One region of the Paenibacillus sp. UMB4589-SE434 genome, then DNA from elsewhere that is predicted to be linked to it. Evidence: predicted binding sites of a transcription regulator. Region 1 holds the regulator's gene; the other holds the start of a gene.
The links. The regulator LexA, encoded in region 1, represses DNA repair genes until DNA is damaged. The targets are predictions, from matches to a motif close to CGAACATATGTTCG.
Positions count from the first base shown of each region.

Region 1 (12,480 bases):
CGGCAAAGCTTCTTTGATCAGGCGTATTCCTTCTATCGTCTCTTTGGCTGAACCGATATATTGCTCATCGCCTGTCCCTACCGGGAATACGAGCGGATCAAAAATAATATCCTTCGCTTGGATACCAAATTGATGAACTAAAATATCAAAGGAACGCTTGGCAACTTCTAATTTGTCTGCTCTAGTAATCGCCTGACCGCGCTCATCAATCGTACCCACGACAAGCGCCCCTCCATAACGATGGACGAGTGGAACAACCTGTTCGAACTTCTCCAAGCCGTCTTCGAGATTAACTGAATTGATGATCGCTTTGCCTTGTGTATATTTTAATGCCAATTCAAGTGCCTTCGAATCTGTCGTATCAATGACAAGCGGCACTTTGACCTTCTTCACAACTTCTTGTAAAAATAATTTCAAATCTTCAGCTTCGTCTCGGTCTGGATCCTGCAAGCAGACGTCAATGACATGTGCACCGTTCTTGACTTGAGCGCGTGCTACTTCTGCCGCTTCCTCTATTTTACCCTCAGCAATTAACCGCTTAAACTTTCTTGATCCAAGTACATTCGTACGTTCACCAACCATGTAAGGTCGGCCTTCATTTTCGATATATACGGTCTCAATTCCAGATACAGCAGGTGGATGCTCGCCAAACTGACGTCTAGGCTCATATCGAGCAAGTGTCTCCGCAAGTACACGGATATGTTCAGGTGTCGTACCACAACACCCGCCAGCAATGTTCAACCAGCCCTGCTCTGCAAATGCAGCTATTTTGCGTGCTAATGATTCCGGTGATTCATGATAGTGTCCATTCTCATCGGGCAAACCTGCATTTGGATAGCAGCTAACCGCTGCGTTGGCGATTCCAGCCAACGTTCTGAGGTGATCTCTCATAAATTCCGGACCTGTTGCACAGTTCAAGCCGATTGAAATCGGCTGCAGATGTTCTAACGATACATAGAAAGATTCAATATTTTGCCCAGCAAGTGTCGTTCCCATCGGTTCAATCGTGCCGGATATCATAATGGGGAGTATTTTCCCCCTTGCTTCCATTGCACGTTGAATACCGATTGAGCCTGCCTTTACGTTAAGCGTGTCCTGTGATGTCTCTAGCAAAAGGGCATCTACGCCACCGTCTATTAATGCAAGTGCCTGCTCGTAATAACTCTCAACCAATTCGTCAAACGTGACCCCACCTGTTACCGATAGCGTCTTGGTTGTAGGTCCCATAGCCCCTGCTACATAGCGCGGATGGTCTGCCGTTGTATACTTATTAGCAGATTCAACGGCAAGTCTAGCTGCTTCCAAGTTTAACTCTACTGCACGGTCTTGCAGATCATATTCAGCAAGAACAACACTAGTAGAACCGAACGTATTGGTTTCAATAATGTCGGCACCTGCCGCAAAATATTGATCATGGATGCTGGAAATGACATCCGGACGAGTTAATACAAGCATTTCATTACAGCCGTCCAAATGCTCCCCGCCAAAGTCTTCCGGCGTGAGATCAGCTTGCTGTATCATAGTACCCATGGCACCATCTAAAATGAGAATGCGGTCTTGAAGACGCGCTTGTAATGCCGGTTTATTCATTCCTCAGCCCACCCTCTATGTCTGCTCTGTCTAAAAACGTTAGAACTAAGTTTAACAGAACTCTTACCAATAGGAAAGATGGGGATTAACATGAATGAAAATGTTTCTTGCCCAATCATTTCCTCTGTACTATAATACGAATAAAGTAATCATATTGGAGAAGTGAGGGATTCACATGGCACAGATTCGAATTCGCAACACGGACGAATTAATCACCGGAGAAGAGAACATTCAAGCCTTTCTGGAGGCACAGGGCGTACTATACGAACATTGGGATGCTGGCAAGCTTGCGCCGGCATTAAGAGATAAATTTGCTTTATCAGATGATGAGAAGCAACAGATTCTGGAAACGTTTGATGTTGAGATTCGTGATCTAGCGCAACGTCGTGGTTACTTGACGTGGGACTTGATCTCACTATCAGACGCTACACCAAATATCGAAGAATTATTGAAGAAATTCGAGCAGGTCCACACGCATACGGAAGACGAGGTACGTGCGATTACAGCTGGCGAAGGATACTTTGTTATTAAAGGTTCCGACGATGTTGGTTATATGGATGTGCTAGTTGAGCAAGGCGACGTTATCTCTGTACCAGAAAACATTCCTCATTTCTTTACATTATCGGAAAGACGTGAAATTGTCGCTGTCCGCCTATTCATTGAGACAGAGGGCTGGATTGCACATCCTTTCGAAGACCCTGCATTTATTAAAGCTTAATAAGCTTAGCTTACGATCCCGACAGGCTGCTCCTGTCGGGATATTTTCACCCTGCTGCGCCTTGCCACTCGTGCGTGTATTTACATATTTTGAATACAAAAAGAACAGCCTCTTATGCTTAGAGCCTGTCCCCTTATTTCATCTTCCTACCTTAATTCTTAACTTCAAACGATTTCTTTGGCATCGAATGCATTCCATTCGCCGAGACATGAGAGATGATCGTATACTTACCTGGCTGATCAAATGTTTGTTCTAATTCATAGTTACCATCCGCTTTAACACTGACTTCCCTCTTCTGATGCTCTGCACCTTCCAGCCACCATTCGAATTCAACTTTTTCAGCGTCATTGATCGGTTGTTCCTTTAACGTAACATGTGCTGTAAATACAGCTGGCTCATTGACCTTTATATTTTCGGGAATTTTTAGTTCAACGGCAATCAACTCCATCTGACCACCAGTTGCTTGGGTCTCCATCTCCATACTGTGCCCTTCATGACTTGAGTTGGTCCCTTTGTCATTCGAGCACCCCGTTATAAGCGCTAATACCAGCATGGCTGATAAGGCTGTTTTCTTCCACATCGCAAGTTCACTCCTTATGTATACTTGTCACACTGTGTTTGTTTACATTATATCCATGATATACCTTTTCGTTATGGCCCGATAGGGCTATATCATCACTTTAACTGTGAACTAATTATGACAATTATCACATACAACATAACATAAGTAATAGGTTTACTTCTAACTCCTCCTACAAAAAAGAACCTGCACATGTGCAGGTTCCCTCTTAAATGATGATCCATTTAGTTTAGTTGTTACATAATTGCTGCAAATCAAGCTCACGTTAATGATCGTCCTTATACAGCAGCTTGCTGATTGTTAATTATGCGGATAATTTCGGATATTTGTTGTAAACTGTTGATTTCAAACTCCGGATGTACAACTCCTGATAGCTCTTGATTAGTTCGGTTAACCCAAGCGTTATGCATGCCGACATTAATAGAACCTTGTATGTCAGTGGTCAATTTATCCCCTATCATCAATCCTTCATGTGGCTCAATGCCAAGTAAAGACATTGCATGTTCAAACAAACTAATGGCTGGCTTGCCCTCTGCAAAATTGCCAGATATCACAATATGGTCAAAGTACTCAAGGATACCCGGCACGCCATCAAGCTTCTCCTGTTGAAGGCATGGAGCTCCGTTCGTAAGGAGCAACAACGGGTATTGTGCCTTTAGCTGTGCCAATACTTCAAATGTTTCTGCATATACATAAGGTCTCTGCCGGCGTTCTTTCATAAATAAATCAGCGCAGACTCTTCCTAGACCCTCATCTTCTATGCCAAGCGCACGAAGTCCATGCGTCCACGCTTCAACGCGATACTGTGGAACAACATGCTCCAACCTGCGAAACTCTTCATGCTCCCCGCCTGTGAAATGAGCCCACAAAGCTTCAAATGGGTTAATGCCAATCAGCTTCGTAAACTCAAACGTATCATATGATGCATATAACGTGCGAGCTGCTTCACGTACTTCTTGTTGCAGGGCGTCGGGATTAACTCCCGACACCGTTTGAGCATACTTGCATGTTTCTGAAAATGCTTCCTCTACACTGCGGTCATCCCATAATAACGTATCGTCCAGATCAAATAATACTGCTCTGATCGTCATCCCTTTCCCCCCGCTTCCACTTACTTCGACAGTTGCTCAAGCTCAATCTGATGTTGATTTGCAAACTTAGTTAAACGCGCACCCATTAGCTCTGTATCGTAACGATTCATCACGCGAGAGAATACCCAATTAGTACCGCGCTTTGATTGCTGAACAACAACATATCCAGGTTGAATCGTAATCTTCTTGATATCCTTAGCGTACAATACACGTACTCGATTCCATTTAGTAGTCATAATGTTGTCTCGACCAACCTTCAGGAACGGCCGCTTTGCAAACAACACCAAGCCAAGTCCGATATACGCAATTACAGTCACCCAATACATCAATGTAGATTGTTCCTTGCTCCAAAACATACTTCCGATGACAGCATACATCAGTGCTAAAATAATGAGAACAGATGGCAGAATAAAGTTTCTCCCCCTATACTCGTCATATTGCTCTTGCCCAGCTTGAATAACCGGTTTGCCGTCCTTCTGCAGCTTCTTGTTCAATACTGAACTATTCTTGCGTACTTTACGTTCCCAACTGCGTGACATTACAATAACTACCTCCTAGATATAGGTGTAAACGGCTATATACATCAAGCAAAGATCGAAAAAAAATTCACATAGCATGATAGATTGCGACCGTTTGCTGGAATAGTACAGCACTTGTTCATTATAAACAGATGATCGCCTAACTCTTATCACGTTCATGCCACTGCCAATCTTGCTCGAAAATGTGCAAGAAGCGAACCACTATAGTAGTGTTCGCATCTCACATGATCTATTTAATTTAGTGAACCGTACCTGAAGACGGACCTTGTTGCTCTTCGTCTTCCGCCCACCGAATAGTGTCCAAATTATTACGTACTTGCTTCCTGAATAAGGCTAAATACTGTTCACGCAACTGGGCACGTTCTGCTACTTCCTCTTGAGTCAGACCAACCGTCTTATGCTTGCGTGCCAGCTCATTAATACGCGCTATCATCATATCGATGTTCATATTCTACCTCCATGTTGTACTGGCGTTAACCTTTACTTTGACATGGTGGAAGATCGTTGTCAAGCTTGATGGTATGACAGCCTATAACAATAACAGCTCGAGTATGAACGTAAGCTCTAGCTTCTCTATGGTGAAGAAAAAAGAGGAACCTCGATCACATCACCTGCTTGTATTAGCCCGCCATTCAAGTCGTTGTTCTTCATAATGATATAAACGTAATCTCGGATGTCCATGTCAGCGGACAGATGTTCCTTTGCAATGGCCCACAGTGTATCTCCCGGTTGGATGATAACACGGATAGAAGTCTTGGCAGGTATCCCCCTCTCACTATCATTATCATTAGAGGAAATAGCTTGAACAATGGTACCAAATGCAATAAACAGTCCAATAATTACGGTTATCGCCAAAGTAAATCTCTTGATACGCAACTTGCGAGCTGACTTTCCGTTATATGTAGGTCTAGTTGATTGAGTGTAAATTGAACGATATGTAGTATACATCATGGTAATTCCCCTCCAAACGTGCGTTCTCTTATTTAAGCAAAAATTTAGCACGAACACACGTTTGAGTCAACACTTTTCTTAGAACATTCGTTCCCTTTTTTTAGTTATCGCTATCCCTTAGAACTTATGTTTGTACGAACGGAGGTTCTGTGATATAATCTTTGCAAAAGTGTACTCATTGGAGTTGATTCTATTGTCGAAAATTTCAAGCCGTCAACAAGCGATTCTTGAATTTATACGTACTGAAGTTCGATTGAAAGGCTATCCCCCTTCTGTCCGAGAGATTGGTGAAGCAGTAGGCTTAGCTTCCAGTTCCACTGTTCACGGGCATTTAGATCGTCTAGAGAAGAAGGGCTTTATTCGGCGTGACCCAACCAAGCCTAGAGCGATAGAACTGTTAAGCCATGATCAATCTGAGCGCGGCAGCGAGTTCAGTCACACTGTTGTACGTGTGCCGATCGTTGGTAAAGTAACCGCTGGCGAGCCAATCACAGCAACAGAGAATATTGAAGATTATTTCCCATTGCCGTTCCATATGGCAGGCGACGATGATAACGTCTTTATGTTGTCGGTTCATGGGGAAAGTATGATTGAAGCCGGCATACATAATGGAGACTTCGTTATCGTTCGTCAGCAGCAGACTGCGAATAATGGCGATATTGTGGTTGCTATGACAGAAGAGAACGAAGCTACGGTGAAGACATTTTATAAAGAGAAAGATCATATCCGTCTTCAACCAGAGAACTCGGCCATGGAGCCCATTCGTTTGACGCATGTCACTATTCTTGGCAAAGTTGTTGGCTTGTTCCGCGACTTTCATTAATAATAAGCACTTGCCTATCATGCATTCAGGTTCAAGTTAGCAGACACTTCCTTTTTAAGCTTCTTGCTTAATACGAAGTGTCTTTTTTTACGTGCTGCACATCAAAAAAGCTCACCTCATACAACTGGAGGACGAGCTTCTCGTTATTTATGGCACAGAGCACAGTCTAACAGTTCAAGCTACTGATTTCTAGGCAGCATGCGGGTACGTTTATCATCAAGCCTATCCAGCGGGAATACATAATTCGCTAAATTTTGAAATTCTACATTCAGGCCGCTTAATTGGTGACCTTGTTTGACGTACTGCGTGTACTGATTTAAACGTTCGATCAAGCTTGAATCAGTAGAAACGAACACTTCTTGACAGTTCGGTTCCATTTGTTTTACTTCTTTTTTAATCTGGGAGATCAATTGATTACTTAATATTTGGGATTGCATCCCGGTATTGGACGTTCGTGCATGATAAGAACCCATACGTTCAGTATCCATATAATCCGTCTTCATGCGGCTGTTACGACTGCCTTGTTTATTAGTTATGGATGCCCTTAATTTCAAGGCAACGCCAACGTAAGCATTTCGATCCGTTACCAGTACTTTTGCGGACTGAATCTCATGTATGCCTTCTAATCGTTTAGCAATCTTATCGTTCATAACCATCTTTTTAAAAGAATGTTTGGAGCCATTGTTAGTGGTGACATAATTTCGATCTATCGGATTAGCCGTTTGTGTATGATTAACGTTATAAGTATAGTACCGTCGTTCCAACTGTTTAGCGCTGATATTGGATGATTTGTTTGATTTGGGATGAATTGCTGTCTGTGTCTGTGGATGTGACGTTTTTGCTTCCATATTATTATTTGAACCACAACCTGTCATTCCAATCACAAGCACGCTGCTGGCTATGACACTCCATACAACAACCCTCATATTCATAAATGCGCACTCCTATCTGACTAAAATTCAATTCGACTTGTTGTAGCATGCGCATTTAACATCATCTTATACGGTGGTGCAGCAATCACCACAACACTAATTTCTAGTTCATTTACATTATGCAGCAACTCAACACCTTGCTGGCATGTACTGATGGTACAAAAATCACACTGCTTTACATTTGATGACGTTGGAGTGCTGACAAGACAAGCAAAAGAGCCGCAAACGATTGCTACGACTCTTTTCTGAGATCACCCTATTGGAACACTGAATGTACTTATCAGGAGGAAGAAACTAAGCGCTTTAGGAAATCACCGTGATGACGTGATACCCGTTTGCGCAACCAGATCCTTCTTTGTGTGCGACTCATAAATGGTGTGCAGGCGAAGCGTCCTTATTTCCTTTTTAACTCCTATAAAGGAAGCACAGCACAAAAACCAAATCCCCCCTACAATATAGAGTGGTGCTGCGCCAAAGAAATCTGCTGCATATCCCCCTATTAAACTGCTTATAGGGATAGCAATCACCGCAAGACTGGATGAGATTCCCCAAGCTCTACCTCGATATTCTTGGGAGATCACTAATTGGATCGCTGTTCCCATCGCAATATTAGTCATCGTCATGCCAAGCATACGAATGGTAAACAGTAACAATGTAAGCGGAAGCCAGGAAGACATCGCAATACCTAGTACAGACAAGCCAACAATACATAAACCTATGATCATGACACGTCCAGCACCAATTTTTCGTTCCAGAGAGCCAGCGAATAACCCGGCCAGAATTGCTCCAACAACGGCAGCTGCCTCAATGCTGCCCAATGCCGCTGCTCCAGCATGAAGCTGTTGATCAACCAATCCTGGCAGCAGAGGCCCCATAAATGAAGCTACATTAATGAGCATGCCTAACATAATAATCGTTTTTAATACAGGGATTTTGGTTACTTCCTGCCAACCATTCCTCATCTCGCGCAAGAAGGAAGACTTTTTAACTGGATCTTTATCCGACTTTGTGTTTACCGGCAATTGGAGGGGGAGAATAAATAGTGCCGCCGCCAGAAAAGAGCATGCATTAACTATAATCGCTGATAGTACTCCGTAAAAGGAAATGAAAATACCTGCAACACTACTACCTACGATATAAAATACACGAGATAAGATGGAATAAGTGCCAGTAGCGTCTGCGAGCAATTGAGGTCCTACCACATCAGGTATAACTGAACTTTGTGCAGGCGTCATAAATGTCGTGATACCATTGAGGAGAAATACAAAACAAAGTGTTACAATGACGGGAGGATTATCCCACTTCCAGACAACAACAGCCAGTAATCCAATAATTGAACTTGCCAAAATATTTGTTGTTACCATAATCAATTTACGATTGTAACGATCAGCTACAGTACCTGCTACAAATCCCATCAACAGACGATTGACATGCCAGACGACTTGTACAAGTGAAGATTGAAGCATGGATTGACTATGCGAATAGACAGCCCAAACAATCGCAATGTTAAAAAATATATCTCCAACTAAGGAAATAATCCCGCCGCTCCACAGCATCATCAACGTACGATTCCTGAACAACTGCGAATAAGTAGATAGATTAAATGAAGGCTTCATACGATCATCACTCTTCCTTGGTACTCTATATGATGCATTACACCATAACGCTGGAATCCTTACATAGATGAGTTTTGCTGTCAGGCTCCAAGAGATAATCAAGTGTAAAGTTAAAATTGCTCAATTTCTGCTCACTGTGTGCCAGACGATGCAAAAATAATGCCACGCCTGCTGAGCCGGTTGCATAATCTGTTGATACTTTCATTAGTTGTTCACCTGGGAACGTAATGCCGTTAGGTCGCTCCAATCGGTACAGCATCACACCACTTGCAGCTCGATGCGCTGCTTCAAGATAGTACTCATCATTTGTAAATTGGTACATATCTATAAGCAAGTTGCCTAGGCCAGACAGCCCTTTGAATAAGCAAGGGAAATTGGTGTACTTTTTGCACGTATCTTTCGCAAGCCTTGTTAAAACATGATAGTATGGGGACTTTGCAGTATGTGCCCAGTATCGAACCAGTACACTGGCCACGCCTGCTGAACCGTCCTGCCAATAATGCGATAACACATGGTCTGGGGCATCCACCTTGCCGCGTGGAACACTTAAATGACCTTCCTCGATTTCCCCTAAATGTCCAAGCTCAAATGCAAGCGCTTGTTCACCTGCCTTCAAATAGCTGGAGTCATTCGTCGCAATGCTCAAGTACAACAAATACAACGCGACACCGCTTGATCCATTCGCGAGACCGTACCAAGCTTCACCTTCAGCATCCAGCCAATAACTCCCCTCCTGTGCATCCTGCTTGGAAGCAAGAATATAATCACCTACCCGTATAGCTTGCTGCAACCAATGATCGTCTTTTGTTGCATGGTAAAAGTGTAAACAAGCCATGCCATATCCTGAAGCTCCTGTAAATAAATTCGCTGATTGCCATAACATTGGGTGCTCCTGAATGTTGTGCATCAGACGTTCGGCCGGTTCTCGCAAACCTGCATCTAACAGTACCCATGCTATTCCAGAGGTTCCTGTAAATAGCCCTGGCGGAATATGTTCGATTGACATCGTACGTGCCAACATCCAAGACAACACCGGCTTAGGCACTTCGCCCGTAATAATGCGTAGCGAATGGGCAACCCCGGCTGCACCATGCGCAATACTAAGCGGATTCAGTTGGAATAGTATGGGATCTCCTGGAAATAGACGGTCCGTCCGATAATAATCTGCGTTATGCATGACGTATCTGACCATGCCATCGATTGTGTCTAGTAATTGTTCCTCCGTTATTCGTACGAGTGGTTGCTCCGGAACGATTTCAATTTGCAAGTTCTCCAAGCATTCCACGATGTTCTGAGCGGTTGGACGCGTTGAAGGATCAGGATGTATACAAGACCGTATTAAATGCTGCATACCCGTCGGCATACCCAGATCCATCGCAAACGCTTCTAAAAATGTATCTTTTTTTGAGGGATCAAGTTCATAAATACTATTTACAGGCAGCAGCAGCGCCAGCATAATGGCTCCTAATGAATAGATATCATCCTCGAACCTTGGTGCCTGGTTCACATCTCGCGTAGAATAGCCAGGCGTAAAAATTGAACTGTAGCGATCCGTTCCATTACGAAAACCTGATTCCATGTCAATGAGCGTTACGCAGCCTTCTTCTACATCACGCAGTATAACATTAGTGATAGATAGGTCACAGCAAACCAGATTGTGATCATGGCATTTCGCAACACAAAGAGCGAGTGACATCCATATCTTTTTTAAGTTGCATAAATAATGGTGTTTCATTTCGTCACTTGGGTCCCCATACATAAGCGGTGTGTGTGTCACAAAGAAGCGGTTAAGTGGTATGCCAGCAATGAACTCTTCCACCAGAAAGGTATGCTCCCAATCCTGGAACAGATCAAGGGGTTGTGGTGCCACTTTTGCTTCAGAGAGGAGCCTCAAAATATCATATTCTTTTCGGAGACGGTATACAGCATCGTGTCCTTGTTCGTCCACTTGTGTGTATGGTCTCGCTTCCTTCACAATGACTTCCTGATTGGTCGTCATATCTGTCGCGATGTACACACCTCCATGCATGGAGAAGCTTAATGCACTATCAATACGGTAACGTCCATCTTTTAGATAAGGGGAATCACTGCTGTCTTCATTGTCGGGGAAAGGATCATCCACCCATGGCGGTGGAGTGAAATACGGCATGCGCATATCGGGGTGGTAATCTCCCTCTGGTGACACTAAGTAGTGCCGTCGGTCCCCCATCGGCGTTAATAACGAGAATCCATCAAACCCTCCGTACCGATAATAGACCGTACTGGAATCTTTGTACCTGCGGTCCGTTAATATGTAAGGTCCTTTGTATAGTTGCAAGGCTTGTCTCAACTGTTCGATGATTGAGGTAAATATATCTTCATTTTTGGGGTATATAGTAATAAACTTTCCTCCGGCCTCACGTCGCCACATCTTTCCCCCTGACAATCGAGCTAATCTTGTATCTCGTAAAAATTTAAAAGGTATGCCCTCTGCAAACAACATATCTGCAACTACCTGCAGTACTTCACAGCAATGTTGGGGAATTGAAGAGATATGGATTTTCCATCCCTGACGCGGCTGCTTATATCCGAATGGTGTTACATAGCACCATACATTAGATTGGCGGGTCACCCATTCTGACGGCAGCATGGGGTGAATGACCGCCATAAGTTCATGCGTTGGGATGTATCTATCAAAAGATTCATAATATTCACTTTTAATTACTCGGTTTAATTGATACCTCAGAAATTCCTGCTTCATAGGATCAACATGCCTCCTTTATTCCAAATACACACGACTACAATTAAGTAGAAGGACAGTGTGAATCACACTGTCCTTCGCTCATCCATTTACAATTAGCAGCTTTGAGAATCACAAGAAGAAATGCTGATTGCCTCTTGATCCAAGTCAGACCACTTGCTTGCCGTTTGCAGCTTTTGAAGATTGAGAATTCTACCCATCTGGATAACCTCCCTTCAAATATAAATGGATAATTATTTCATATATGTATTTTCTTGTTTGTAATGCTATAATATACATCTTTTTTTCAAATGTCAAGTAGATTTAGAATATTAATTTCAAACAAATTTTCTCTATTTTGACGACCAGAAATCATGTAAATAGACATGGTTATACTTCTCCGACAAAGGAATAATTGTTATTACCATTCCAAGGGTTTAATTTGTAAGCGTATTCAATTAAAATGTAGACATAATGAAATAAACCTACTCAAATCCAGTAAAAATCTGAGGCGCTATAATAGCTAAAAAAGTATGGCCTATTCAGAAAACAAAGGGCAATTGCTGAACATTTTCTAATATAAGATTAGGAGAGGTTACTACTGTTAATGAATGTAGAGTTCATTCAACATAAACAGAAGTTATGCATCATTGAATATAATGTAGTCTGGAGGTATGAGAAGTGAGTAATGAAGGAGAGCACATAGAAAGACGATATTGAGAAAGGAGATCATGTGGATTCAATTCAAATGGAGATCATTATTCCAAAATTCAAGTTAATGGATGAATACGATTGGAGTAAGCAGCTCACAGCCAAGCAGTTGGGAAGGATGTCCTACATTCGAATGGTGTGTAATGCACGGAGGAAAGTCTGGGTGACCTCATTAAGGAGACGAGCGCGATGAGCGTGGTTCCACCTGAC
Region 1 covers NZ_JASOYK010000001.1:1,495,673-1,508,152, forward strand. The annotation lists gene metH (methionine synthase) at 1-1,590, opposite strand, end outside; gene QP775_RS06015 (1,2-dihydroxy-3-keto-5-methylthiopentene dioxygenase) at 1,766-2,308, shown strand; gene QP775_RS06020 (FixH family protein) at 2,460-2,888, opposite strand; gene QP775_RS06025 (HAD family hydrolase) at 3,167-3,979, opposite strand; gene QP775_RS06030 (methyltransferase) at 4,000-4,518, opposite strand; gene QP775_RS06035 (DUF896 domain-containing protein) at 4,757-4,966, opposite strand; gene QP775_RS06040 (LysM peptidoglycan-binding domain-containing protein) at 5,092-5,469, opposite strand; gene lexA (transcriptional repressor LexA) at 5,663-6,292, shown strand; gene QP775_RS06050 (YhcN/YlaJ family sporulation lipoprotein) at 6,472-7,224, opposite strand; gene QP775_RS06055 (MFS transporter) at 7,536-8,840, opposite strand; gene lanKC (class III lanthionine synthetase LanKC) at 8,878-11,580, opposite strand.

Region 2 (12,480 bases), 460 kb from region 1:
TTAAGGAGTCCACATTTGGACAAGTTCCGATTGAACGCTTTGATGATATACAGCTGATCTGATGGCTTTCTTCTGGCTCAATTCGGGCTGAAAATAGAAGTGTGCTGCACTGACAGTCAGAGAGGTCAACCAGAACACTGGCTGGCCTCTCATCACTGTGACCGATAGATTCAGTCAAAATACTCTTTATAAGTTACTTAACTTGGAGATAAGACTGTCCGTATATCGAGCTAATCGCTTACTTATTGCCATCCTCATGTACTCTTTTGTTATAATAAAGCTATCCTCATAGTTACGGTAGGTATAGTGTAAGTGCATTGTACTGTCGTGCTTCTCTTCATTTATAATTCGAATTTCTTTCTCCAGCATTTGTTGTTTCACTTTGGACAAGTCTTTGTAGATAGTCGTTGCAAGGATCTGGGCTGTTTTGGCATAAAGCGCTTTTAACGTTTCAGATGAGACCTCAACTTCGTGAATTTTCTTGGTTACCAGTGTGTACATGACCGGAAGCAGAATATAATCACGCATTAATTCAATATCTTCCCTCTTCGGTTGGTTTGCTGTATCACTCGGTGTGTCACGTTGTCTGTTCAACAAAGCTTCCCGATGCTGCGGCAGCATCATCCGGCTGGACTCCCACAGGCCATTCTTCTCCAGCTTTTTACTCATTTATAATGCCCCCCGATCTTTATGGATCTTTCTAGCGCTTGACCTGCACGGGTAAGGGAAGAAGCTCTTACAATTGCTGCACTGCCGTATCGTTCTTTAATGGTATCGGTCACTTTATCCAATGCTCGAGTTTTCTCCTGATCCTCGAAGAGTGTCAGTTGATAGTGCTGGTCATCCACCAACGTGCTTAACATAACGCCCGCACGGCGTACAGGCATATGGTCCCAATATTGATAAAAGATTTTTTTTACCGTCTCAAATACTTTATTCGTATTGTTCGTCGGGTCTGGCATTTTCATTTGACGTGAAAATCCTGTAGGAGCTTCATACGGACTGCACATGCAGCTCACGGTTACAACCCAGCCCATATATCCTTTCAGCCGACAATCTCGGCATACCTCCTCCGTCAATTCAAGCAGAATCGTATCGATCTCTGCGGAAACTGCATAATCTCGGGGCAAGGTCATCATGTGGCCAATGGACTTTGGCGGCGTATGAAAGGTACTCGGTGTAACTGGGCTATCATCTAGTCCATTTGCCGTCCGCCACATCACTTCGGCGTGAATATCCGACTGCTTGCCAAAGCGAGCCCGAAATTTATCTTTAAGCTGCGGCAGCGGAGTTGTTGCAATATCCCCGATTGTCACCATTCCTAGTTTGGCAAAGTGCTTGCTCATCCGCGACCCAACACCAAACATTTTATGGACGGGTTCTTTCCAAAGGGTGGTTGTAATATCGGATGGGGGTAAGGTAAAAATACCGGTTTTATTTTTCTTTGCCCAGATGTCTGTCGCAATTTTAGCCAATATTTTATTGGTACTGATTCCGATACGAATCCTTACTCCTGTCTGCATCATTACTCGTTGTTGGATCGTCTTGGCAATGGTGATCGGGTCACCAAAGATCGATAGGCTTGCCGAGACATCTAGAAATTGTTCATCAATACTGAATACTTCAACTAAATCTGTAAAATCCTCATATATTTGAGTAATCATCAAAGAAACATCGATATAGTGCTGCATACGAGGACGCATAATAATAAGATCAGGACATTTTATGAGGGCTTCCCCTAACCGTTCGGCTGTCGTCACACCAAAACTTTTGGCAATCGGGCACGCGGCTAGAATAATACCTGACCTTCGTGTAGGGTCGCCAGCTACTGCTACTGGTTTATTTTTATATTCTGGATGTTCCGCTTTCTCTACGCTCGCATAAAAACTTTCGCAGTCTGCTAAAAAAATAACCCTTTCACTTTTTTGACTCACATTAAGCCCTCCAATTATTAAGACCGTGGTACTAACCTAAATTATGAACATTGTAAAGCCAGAGCGGCATGTAATACTTAATTTATCCACGAAGGGAACATATATTCTTATTTTATTATATACCGAACATACATTCGTTATGCAAGTGAATTTTCTGGAATTACTTATACAAATAGCGTTGTTTTTACTAAGATTATAAGGGAATTTATGTAAATATTGGTATATTGCTGTTTGACGTATAGGTGCCCTTAAAGTATAATTTGAGCATCTAATGGAAAAGGCGGTGTCTATTTGGTGGTATGCCTGATAGATGCCTTATTACGCATAAAAGTGGGTATAGTCTAGTGCTATAGCTGCTTTTTCTTTGTAAAGCATTTTAAAAATGTTATATTTTTCATTAAAACACTTTTTCTAAAATAGGTGGTTAACTATGAGTATAGTAATAAGACAAGAAAGCATCGAAGATATTGACGAGGTATTTTATGTAGTGAGGAAGGCTTTTGAAAAGGCTGACTATTCAGATCATGATGAACATCATTTAGTAAACAGACTAAGAAAAAGCGACATGTTTATTCCAGCATTGTCGCTTGTAGCTGTAGATGAAGACAGAATCGTTGGTTATATTCTGTTTACAGAAATAAAAGTTGGGGATCATATTCTGGTTGCTCTTGCGCCTGTTGCTGTACTACCAGAACTGCAAAAGAAGAGCATAGGGAAGCTGCTGATTATGGAAGGACATCAACTCGCCTCCCGGCTCGGATATAAAGGTTCTATTGTTATGGGTCATGAACAGTATTATCCTAAGTTTGGTTATCAAAAAGCTAGCCAATATCAGATTAAAGCTCCATTTGAAGTACCTGACGAATGTTTTATGGCCATTGAGCTTACAGAGGGTGGTCTTTCAGGAGTACACGGTGTTGTGGAATATGCTAAAGAATTTTTTCAGCAGTAGCAGCCAGTAAATGGTCTCTTGTTTCGTTTATTCAGGGCGTTCGATACAACCCGTAATAAAAAAAAGTAGTCGATTCGATGAGATCGACTACTTTTCACAGGAGCTCTGTAATATGAACTGTCCTGGCTTAACCTTGTCCTGATGCCATTACGGTGCGATCGTATCCGGTTGTGTCGAAGAATGAATATGCAAGTAACGCTTCATTAGGCCAGTGACCTCGGTGCGCAGCAGGCCGCGCAGCATATAGAAAGAATGCTCGTATCCTCTACACATGTAATGTACGCGTATACCATGAGTTTGTCGCTCTTCATCGTATACTTTGATTCCTCTTTGTCTGAATTGCTTACGAATGCGGTAGAGTTCTGCGGTCGCCTCGTCCTGAGCTTGGCGCAGACTTTCTATGTAAATATAAGCCATCTTCAGCGAGGAAGCAGCTAGTCTGGCTATATCACGCTCCAGAACATCGAGGACAAGTGTCTGCAGCACATAATGCTTTACGAGTAGTGCATCATCGGTGTGGTGGGGCAGCGTCCCTTGAGGGGACATTGGACGGGAGCTCATCTGACTCCTCCTTCGTATCGTTATCATTAACCATTATACGAACTTGTGTTCTTATTATATTCAATATAACGAACAAATATTCGATTATCAAGCGGAAGTGAGTGCCAAAGGGCAGGAATGAGAAGGACATTGTCGAAATGTATCAATGGCTATAACAAAGGAGTGTGGGCAGCAGATGATTAAATTAACGAAGGAACAACGGGAAGTGCTAGTAAGTGAAGTTCAGCATTATTATGAGGTTGAACGATCGGAAACGATTGGAGAGCTTGCATCGGCAGACATATTGGAATTTATGCTGAAGACGATAGGTCCATACGTTTATAATCAAGCATTGGAAGATGCCCGTAAGATGTTAAATGATCGTTTTGCGGCTGTTGAGGATGAATTGTATGCGATGCACAAGCGTCCACTGAGATAATACCAGACAATCCCTATTCAAGCAGTCAAGTAAAAGGACCAAGTAGGCTGCAAGGAGTATCGATGCAGGTTCGTTCGAGCATTGAGGCGAGGAAGGGTATGATTTTACTGTACGTGCAAACAGGAATATTTTATATCCTGTTCAATGACATCCGATTACGATAATGTAGGATAGGGGGCATGTGTGATGCCGGATAGCAAGCAATGGCTGCTCTGGGCACGACAGCTTCAGGCCATTAGTCAGAACGGCTTGGCCTATTCAAAGGACCCGTTTGATGTGGAACGATTTGAACAGATTAGACATATAAGCGCAGCTATAGCTGCTTCGCATACGGATACAGATGCGGAGCAGCTTGTTCAATTGTGGTCAGGGGAGCAAGGCTATGCGACACCCAAAGTAGATGTAAGAGCCGTTATTTTGCATGAAGACAAGCTGCTGCTTGTGCGGGAGAACAGTGATAATCGTTGGGCGCTTCCAGGAGGCTGGGCGGACAGGGGATTGTCTGCCGCAGAGAACGTTGTGAAGGAAGTGTACGAGGAGGCAGGGTTCCAGGTGGAAGCCGTCAGACTACTCGCTGTGTTGGATAAGCACAAGCATGAGCACCCACTTGGCTGGAATGATGTGTACAAGTTATTTTTCCAGTGCACAATTACAGGAGGAAGTGCTGCACAAGGCATGGAGACGAGTGAGGTGGCATTTTTCCGCATAGGAGAATGGCCTGAACTCTCGGAATCACGCAACACTGCGCAGCAGTTAGATCGTGTGTGTCGTTTGGCGGTTAGCACGGACTTAGGGGTGTGGTTTGATTGATGAACCGTACGGATGAAGTCGGTAGATGGAGCTTCAATGAGGCAGAGCAGCGTATACTGGCCTGGATTGCTGAGGATGAGATCAGAATGTCAGAATTGCAGGCTGTTCGGGAGATGAACTTGCCAGATTGGTGTATCGGAGCGGGCTACGTACGCAATTTGGTATGGGACAAATTGCATCGTTATGCAGAGCCCACACCTTTGAATGATGTCGATGTTGTCTATTATGATTCGATATGTACACAGGAATCGATTGAGAAACAATATGAGCAAGCGTTTCAAGCAAAGCTGCCGCATCGAAAGTGGTCGTTTAAGAATCAAGCGCGCATGCATATGCTGAGACGAGACGAGCCATTTATTTCTACGGCAGACGCTATGATGCATTGGCCGGAGTTGATGACGGCTGTAGGTGTACGAATGGAGGCTGATGGGGCGCTGACCTTCATATGTCCGTGGGGGGAGCAGGCCCTTCAAGACTTAATGGAGATGAACATTCGCCAAAGCCCCAAATTTACGGATCGTGCGTATTATGAGGCGCGGGTACGCAATAAGGGGTGGCTGGTCACATGGCCTCATGCGCGCATGAAGTAGCAGCTATAATCAGGGATGAGCGGGGGATTATAGCAGAACGGAGGATACGAGTGATAAACCATGTACAATTTGAGCGGATTGCAGAGGAAGGAAGCAAGGCTACCTATGAATTTCGTGCGGAAGGAGCAGGACCTGATGAGGTCGTGCAGGGCATGTTTGATATCGATCTGGAGCGGTACCGGAACATGGAAGCCGAGGGGCATGACGAGGCAATGAATCAGGCCATTTATTGGTTGACACCAATTCAGAGCGATAAGCAATATTGGCTCGGGATGCGGGTCTTTTTCCGTATCTACAAGCATTACTTGGAGCAGGGCGTTTACATAGAACATCAGGAAGCTTAGACACTGTGTGGCTGATCCACAGACGTGGACAAGGCTGATCAAGCGCTGGTATGTATTTTGGAGCATGTACATGGCGAGAGAGACGCAGGCAGCAGGGCGGTGTATGAGTATGGTCAGATGGAGGGGCATATAATGAAAATGACGTTGCACAAAGGGGAAGTGCTGTTCCATCAAGGGGATCCTGGCACTTATTTATACCGTATCATTAGTGGATTGTATAAAGTAACACGTCTGCATGAGAATGGGAATATTGTGTTGTTTAATATTTTATATCCGGGAGAGGTCGTGCCGCACCATTCGCTGATTTCTCCTAAAGATTTTCATGGCACAGCGACAGCCTTGACACATGGGGAAGTGGAGCGCATCTCCGCGAAGGATTGGTATGCGGAATTGGCAATAAGCACAGACAAAGCATTAGATGCCGCCAAGCTGCTGCAAGAGAAGCTGCGGTTTATGCAGCAGCGTATCGATCATCTGACAATTGGATCGCCGGCGGAACGACTGGAGCTGCTGAAGAGGTGGATGAACAGTTATGCCAAAGAAGAACGGGTGACGGATCTGCTCACGCAAGAAGAGATCGGCCAATTTATTGGTGTTCGTCGCGAGACAGTAAATCGGCTTATTCGGCAAGGGGTATAGTGATAACGATGAGCGTGTAAGAAGCGGATGTTGTATCCTGTTCCATATGATGTCGGTGTGCTGCAAGGAGTGCTGTCGAGCATCAGGCATTAAGGAAGCGTCAAATGGTGTGACTAATAAAGAAAGCCAAGAGACCGTTCCTGTAGGACGGTCTCTTGTGTATTTAATATGCAATATAAGGATATTATTTAAACAGGGTATGTTTTACTTTCCATTTTTCCAGTGCTATAAATAACCAAAAACTGTATATACCAAACGTGATAATACACAATAGCCACCACTTAATCCAATTGCCGAACAGACCGACTGCGGTTCCTGTAAACGCCAAACGTCGCCCCTCAATGACCGTATGCTCTACTTTCCAACGATACAGCATTGTAAAGCTCCATGGCAGACAAATGCCAAGCGTACACACCGTCACCATAATGCCTAGAATCGTTAACCCGATGTACTGCAGCAATCCTCCATCAAAATAAGAGTCTCCACTCACCTGATCCTGCGCATATGGACGCGCATTCATCGTCATACTCATCTTGTTTTCCCCTTTTCTATGTAATCTACAAGTATACTTCCATTTCCATGTTGCTTTTTCCTGCCTTGTTTTTAAATATGAACTTTTTTTCACATATTTAAAGCCGAAGCCTTGATGATAGCGCAATAAAGGCTCTGGACTAAATTCCAGAGCCTTTCATCTAATATATATTTTTAGTTGGTCGGGAGTATGGTTGATCGTCGTTATGATGAAGGGATAAATTCTATTGCTGATACTTAAAGATTCTAGGTTTTTTTGAACACGTCACACAATACTTAAATCTACGTATTAGCACTACCTTTTTTTTCGTTATCAATTTGCTGTTTGAAAATAGAACGAAAAGAGTAAAGGTATAATATCCACAAGACTAGAGCAACAACATCTATCACGTATGATTTTCCAAAAGAAATTGAAAGCAATAAACCACGGATACTCATGGCAATGCCTAGAAGTCCACATAAATATACGAATAGACGCCTGTATTTCATAGCTGCTTAACCTCCTGAATAATTGGACTAAAGAAAAAATCTGCATTTTACTCGTGCAGATTTTTCTTGTTTACCTACAAAATTGAGTATGCATTTTTCATGGCATCGTTAAGGTCTTTCCAAGCGCTGTAACCTTGATAGGCAAGTGCTATCGCAGTTCCTCCAGCAATTATTGCTGCAATGGCATTTACGAATGGGATTGCTCCAGTTGTACCTGCGATAGCTAGTGCATACGCTATTCCGCTATTGTTATATATAGAAACCGAGTTAGCAGCTTGTGTTGCATAAAGCTTAAAGTCTGAAATTGTAGGGTTATTCGTACTGTTTTTCACTAAATACTTTTCTTTGTACGCGTTGTGTACATCTTGCAGATTGTAAGATACTCCAGAGCCAGTGTACAAGTAACATTGAGTTTGTGAGTCGCAATTATAATTGGTGTATTTCCAGTGGCCGCCAGAGTCGAGGGAAGAAAAGTCATCATTTACTTCTAGGGGAGTAACTAATTCGTTGTCGATATAATTGTTTCCGAGTTTGTCATGGGAAAATGTTGTAGTGCGTGTAGTAGTATTTAGCTTATCCTTTAAGTCAAAATCATCATTCAGTTCAAAAGAAATAACTTCTGTTACAGTAACGTGTATAGTTCCATTAGAATCATGAACAGGGGCTCCTAAAGTAACCTCTTTCTTTTGCTTTCCTACCACGTTCCCGTCGAGGTCAGTATAGTCGTAGTAGAAAACATTGCTAGTTGCAGTTGTATTCTGCGCTGAAACAGGTGTTGCGGTCAATAACAAACAGACGACTAGGAACAAAGACAAAGAATGAGAAAAAAATTTCTTCAAAAGAGCACTCCTCTCAAAGTGTAATATATTTCCTTAAATAGAATAGCATTCAATCAGATAGATATCTATGGTTCTTTAGAATGAAAGTAATTCCATCTTCAAGTAGAATTTATGAGAGATTTTGGCGATTTTCAAGAAGGCCTGAAAAATTGTGAGGACAACAGGAAAAAAGTCCATGTTATATTGGATACATCGAATTAAGCGATGTTGAAACGCACAGTGGTTTAACACAGCACATTGACTTGTGGCGGGAACTGTTTTCTAAAATGCCGCTATGATTAACAAGTAGATTTGAGTGCAAAGGAGTTAGGTTCTCTGAGTAAGTAACCAGCCGCCGATTGATCTCGACGGCTGACTAAATTTTGCAAAGCGTTTTGATTCCTGTCTCAAAAATGTGATCGGCTCCTGCTATACAACAGACGGCTAATCATTATTGCTCCCAATACTTTCCTGTCGTCAGACGCTCGGCGAGTCGCTTGCTCGATTGACGGCGAATCTTGCGCAGCTCAGAGCGTTCCGCTGCCGATTCGTGCAGCAGGCATTCTTCTTCTGTCTCGGGAACGACAGGGGCTACCGGACAAGGCTTTCCATCCTCATCTCGGGAGACAAAGGTCAGGAACGAAGTGGCTGCGATGACACGTTCGCCTGTATATAAATTTTCAGCGACAATCTTAACGAATACTTCGATACTTGTTCTTCCCGTATGGGTGACAAACGACTCCAGGCATACGGAGTCCGTTTGATGGATCGGCCGCAGGAAATCAACGGAATCCGTGGAAGCTGTCACAACGTTGCAGCGGCTGTGCCGCATAGCGCTGATAGAGGCTACTTCATCGATCAAACTCATTAATTTGCCGCCGAACAATGTCTTATGATTGTTCACATCATTTGGAAATACACGGCCAGTCCGAAATACTCTGGATTCTTTGCACTTTTTCGGTTCAAGCTGGAAGTTAATTGATTCTGGTTGTTGAGACATGATGAGACGCCCTTTCATGAAAAATGACAATGGTCTAATTATAGCGGATTATAGCCAGATGTCGATATCAAATAGCATTGATGCTAATTACACCATTTATTCCTTACAGGGTCTAGCTTGCATGGAACCATTAACGACAAGAAGCCGTCAATCCACACCTGTTGGTGGAATTGACGGCTGTGCACAGCTTGAACAATCAAGCATACTTCGTATGCATAAGCGCCTGATAGATTGCCTTCATTATACAGACCACGCTTAGCAGGAAGTCTGGCCGTGGCTTAGGACAGCTTTCTTACTGCTCCAAGGAGCCGGCAGGACCAAAAAATTCATAATGTACGCGGGAGCGGTCCACTTGCAGTGTGTCCAGCGCCTGATAGATTGCCTTCATAAAAGGGACAGGTCCGCAAAAGTATACATCAGCTTCTGCCAAGATTGCAGCAGGTACAACGGAAACCAGCCAAGCCGCATCTATATAGCCAACATGGTCGCATGTGTCACTGTCGCCGGCCTGCTCGTAGCAAACAAACGAATGGACACGCTCATGTTCCTCAGCGAGCGCAGCGATCTCGCTGCTCAACGCGTGCATTGCGCGGTTCTGCGCCGCATGGATGTAATACACTTCGCGTTCCGGCTCCTCAGACGCGAGTGTATGCAGCATACTTGTCATCGGCGTTAAGCCTACGCCGCCGCTGAGCAGTAGAACCGGCGCGGAAGTGTCGCGCTTCAGCGTAAAGTCACCAGCGGGCGCAGTCGCTTCAATGATATCACCTTCATGCACAGCAAGGTGAAGGTAGCTGGACACCACGCCGGCAGGGGCGTTGGCATTGCCGTCCTCCCGCTTTACACTGATGCGATAAGTGTCCGAACCCGGTGCATTCGACAGACTGTAGTGGCGATAATGCGTATTTTTATGGCCCTCGGGCTGCACACGAACAGTCAAGTATTGACCAGGCTCAAAAGAAGCGATCGCTTGGCCGTCCTCCGGCTTCAAATAAAAGGACGTGATAACATCGCTCTCTTCTACTTTGCGTGCGACCACAAAGCGACGCACGTCTTTCCAACCGCCGCTTTGTGTCTCTGCTTCCTTGTACATGTCCTTCTCGACTTGAATAAAGACGTCTGCGATTACACCGTACGCCTCCGCCCAAGCGTTTATAATATCGTCCGTAGCAGCTTCGCCAAGTACATCTTTGATAGCGAGCAGCAAATGCTTGCCAACAATTGGATAATGCTCAGGCTTAATGCTCAGCGCGCGATGCTTTTGGGCGATCTGCTTAACGACAGGGATAATCGTCTCCAACTGATCGATATTGGCTGCAGCTGCGTATACGGCGTTCGCGAGCGCCATCGGCTGACGGCCCTGACGTTGATTCGCATGGTTAAACACATTCAGAAGCTCAGGATGATTGGTAAACATCAATTCGTAAAATCGTGTTGTAATTGCAGGACCATGTTCCGCCAATACCGGAACGGTAGCTTTAACTAATTCAATTGTACGTGGACTTAACATGAGGACATCCTCCTTAATTATAGGTCAAAGTTAAAATGATACTGCTGGATTGTGAAGTGCTCTTTAGCACCAAATGGTCAACATGGCTGAATGAGCTTGAGTCACATTAAAATGTCTGAATTGTTCCTGCTGCCCGGACAACCACTTCGGTAGACGCATAACCTATCATGTAGGGCGGACAGCAAAGCGAAATGTTTATAACAGCAAGCAGCTTACAGTTGTCATTTTACGGATGTGATAAACATCACAGCGTGATCTAACGCACATCAAATGTGATCGCTTCTTGAACATCTGTACTATCTATTATGGTTATTTACCATAGTATGGATACGGGGGGGTCAATTTAAGTAGGAAATGTTGGAAAAGTGTAAATGCGTCAAATTCACGAGCATGGCAGAGCAAATACAGCAGGAAGCAGACCATAGATGGGACTGGTTCAGGCTCGTTCCCGTTAAATGCGGTTAAATCCAGACGGCAGCGATATTTGAAGAATGGATGCGGTTTGGAGGGCATATAGATTGTGGTATAATATCTTTAGCTAAGGTTAACCCAAAAACAATTACAGAAAGGATCAGGATACCAATGCGTCCCCGAAGGATGATGCCCCAAAGGACAATCTGGAAACGTTATGATCTTTCCTACATCTAGCTTCTCTCGCAGATCGTGAAGTCACTTGACGAATGAGACTGACTGCGAAGGAAGCGTGACGAAGATGAATCGAAGGATGAAGTCCTCTATTTGTATTCCCGCAGTCAGTCATAGGCAAACTATGCGACAGACGAGAGGGAACAAAGATGAGGAAAAACGAACAATTACGTAACATAGGTTGGATGTTGTTAGGATCAATTTTACTTGCTTTTAGTTATTATCACATTAATTTTCAGAACCATTTAGCAGAAGGCGGGTTCGTAGGCTTGGCGCTTATCGGCAAATATACATTTGACTGGTCGCCTGCTCTCACCGTATTGCTGCTCGACATTCCGGTATTTATTGCGGCTTGGTTCTTCAAAGGCCGAACCTTTATTATGAACACAGCGATTGCTACAGGCGTATTCTCGCTTACTTATGAGCTGTGTGAACGGTTTTCGCCGTTTGTGTTTGATTTTGGTTCGAATTTACTGCTTGCGGCTATTGTGTCCGGGATACTGACTGGATTAGGCGCAGGAATTGTGCTTCGCTTCGGCGGCGCGACAGGCGGCGATGATATTGCAGCACTGTTTATAAGTCGTATTACGAAGCTGAGCGTAGGTACTGTATTTATATTGATTGATGTCGCGGTATTGCTTGTGTCCATGTTTTTCCTGCCGCTTATGGATACGTTGTATACGATTTTGGCGGTAAGCGTAGCGGGCAAAGTGATCACGTGGACCGTTCAAGCAGGTACGGCACGTCGTCCGGTAAAGGTAGCTTCCAAAGTACCTGCAGTGCCGGCAGTTCGGCATCAGCATGGATAATAGACATTTAATAAGGAACCGTTCGATTGCTGCCTGTGAAGGGGAGGATCGAACGGTTCTTTTTGCCTTGCGCTGTACAGCTGATTGTGCCACAATGGGGGTAACTCAGGATGTATGTCGGACGTGATTAACGGGGGAGCTATGGAATACGAGAAAATTAGAAAAAGCATCGAAGCAGCGAAGCTGTATTATTTGCACGACTACAGCCAACAAGATATTGCAAGTCGACTCGGCGTGTCGCGTCCAACGGTATCGCGCCTGCTGCAGCAGGCCAAAGAAGAAGGATTCGTAGAAATTCGTATAATGGACCCAAGGGAAGACAGGAAGCAGCTTCAGGAGGAACTGGAGCAGGCGTTTGGGTTGGAGCAAGCGTTGGTCGCTTCGATTCCGGCATTTGATGAGCCGATCATTAAGCAGTACATTGGTATGC
Region 2 covers NZ_JASOYK010000001.1:1,956,478-1,968,957, reverse strand. The annotation lists gene QP775_RS08150 (DNA/RNA non-specific endonuclease) at 1-62, shown strand, start outside; gene QP775_RS08145 (YhjD family protein) at 187-669, opposite strand; gene QP775_RS08140 (DNA polymerase IV) at 666-1,934, opposite strand; gene QP775_RS08135 (GNAT family N-acetyltransferase) at 2,365-2,886, shown strand; gene QP775_RS08130 (YhjD family protein) at 3,034-3,447, opposite strand; gene QP775_RS08125 (DUF2164 domain-containing protein) at 3,623-3,865, shown strand; gene QP775_RS08120 (NUDIX hydrolase) at 4,052-4,675, shown strand; gene QP775_RS08115 (nucleotidyltransferase family protein) at 4,675-5,265, shown strand; gene QP775_RS08110 (hypothetical protein) at 5,316-5,609, shown strand; gene QP775_RS08105 (Crp/Fnr family transcriptional regulator) at 5,742-6,248, shown strand; gene QP775_RS08100 (DUF898 domain-containing protein) at 6,433-6,768, opposite strand; gene QP775_RS08095 (hypothetical protein) at 7,343-8,107, opposite strand; gene QP775_RS08090 (acyl-CoA thioesterase) at 8,538-9,086, opposite strand; gene QP775_RS08085 (hypothetical protein) at 9,103-9,345, shown strand; gene hmpA (NO-inducible flavohemoprotein) at 9,379-10,596, opposite strand; gene QP775_RS08075 (YitT family protein) at 11,391-12,050, shown strand; gene QP775_RS08070 (DNA-binding transcriptional repressor DeoR) at 12,192-12,480, shown strand, end outside.
Region 2: a site for LexA is predicted at 2,058-2,071, ahead of QP775_RS08140 (DNA polymerase IV). Genes of this name have one in related genera too.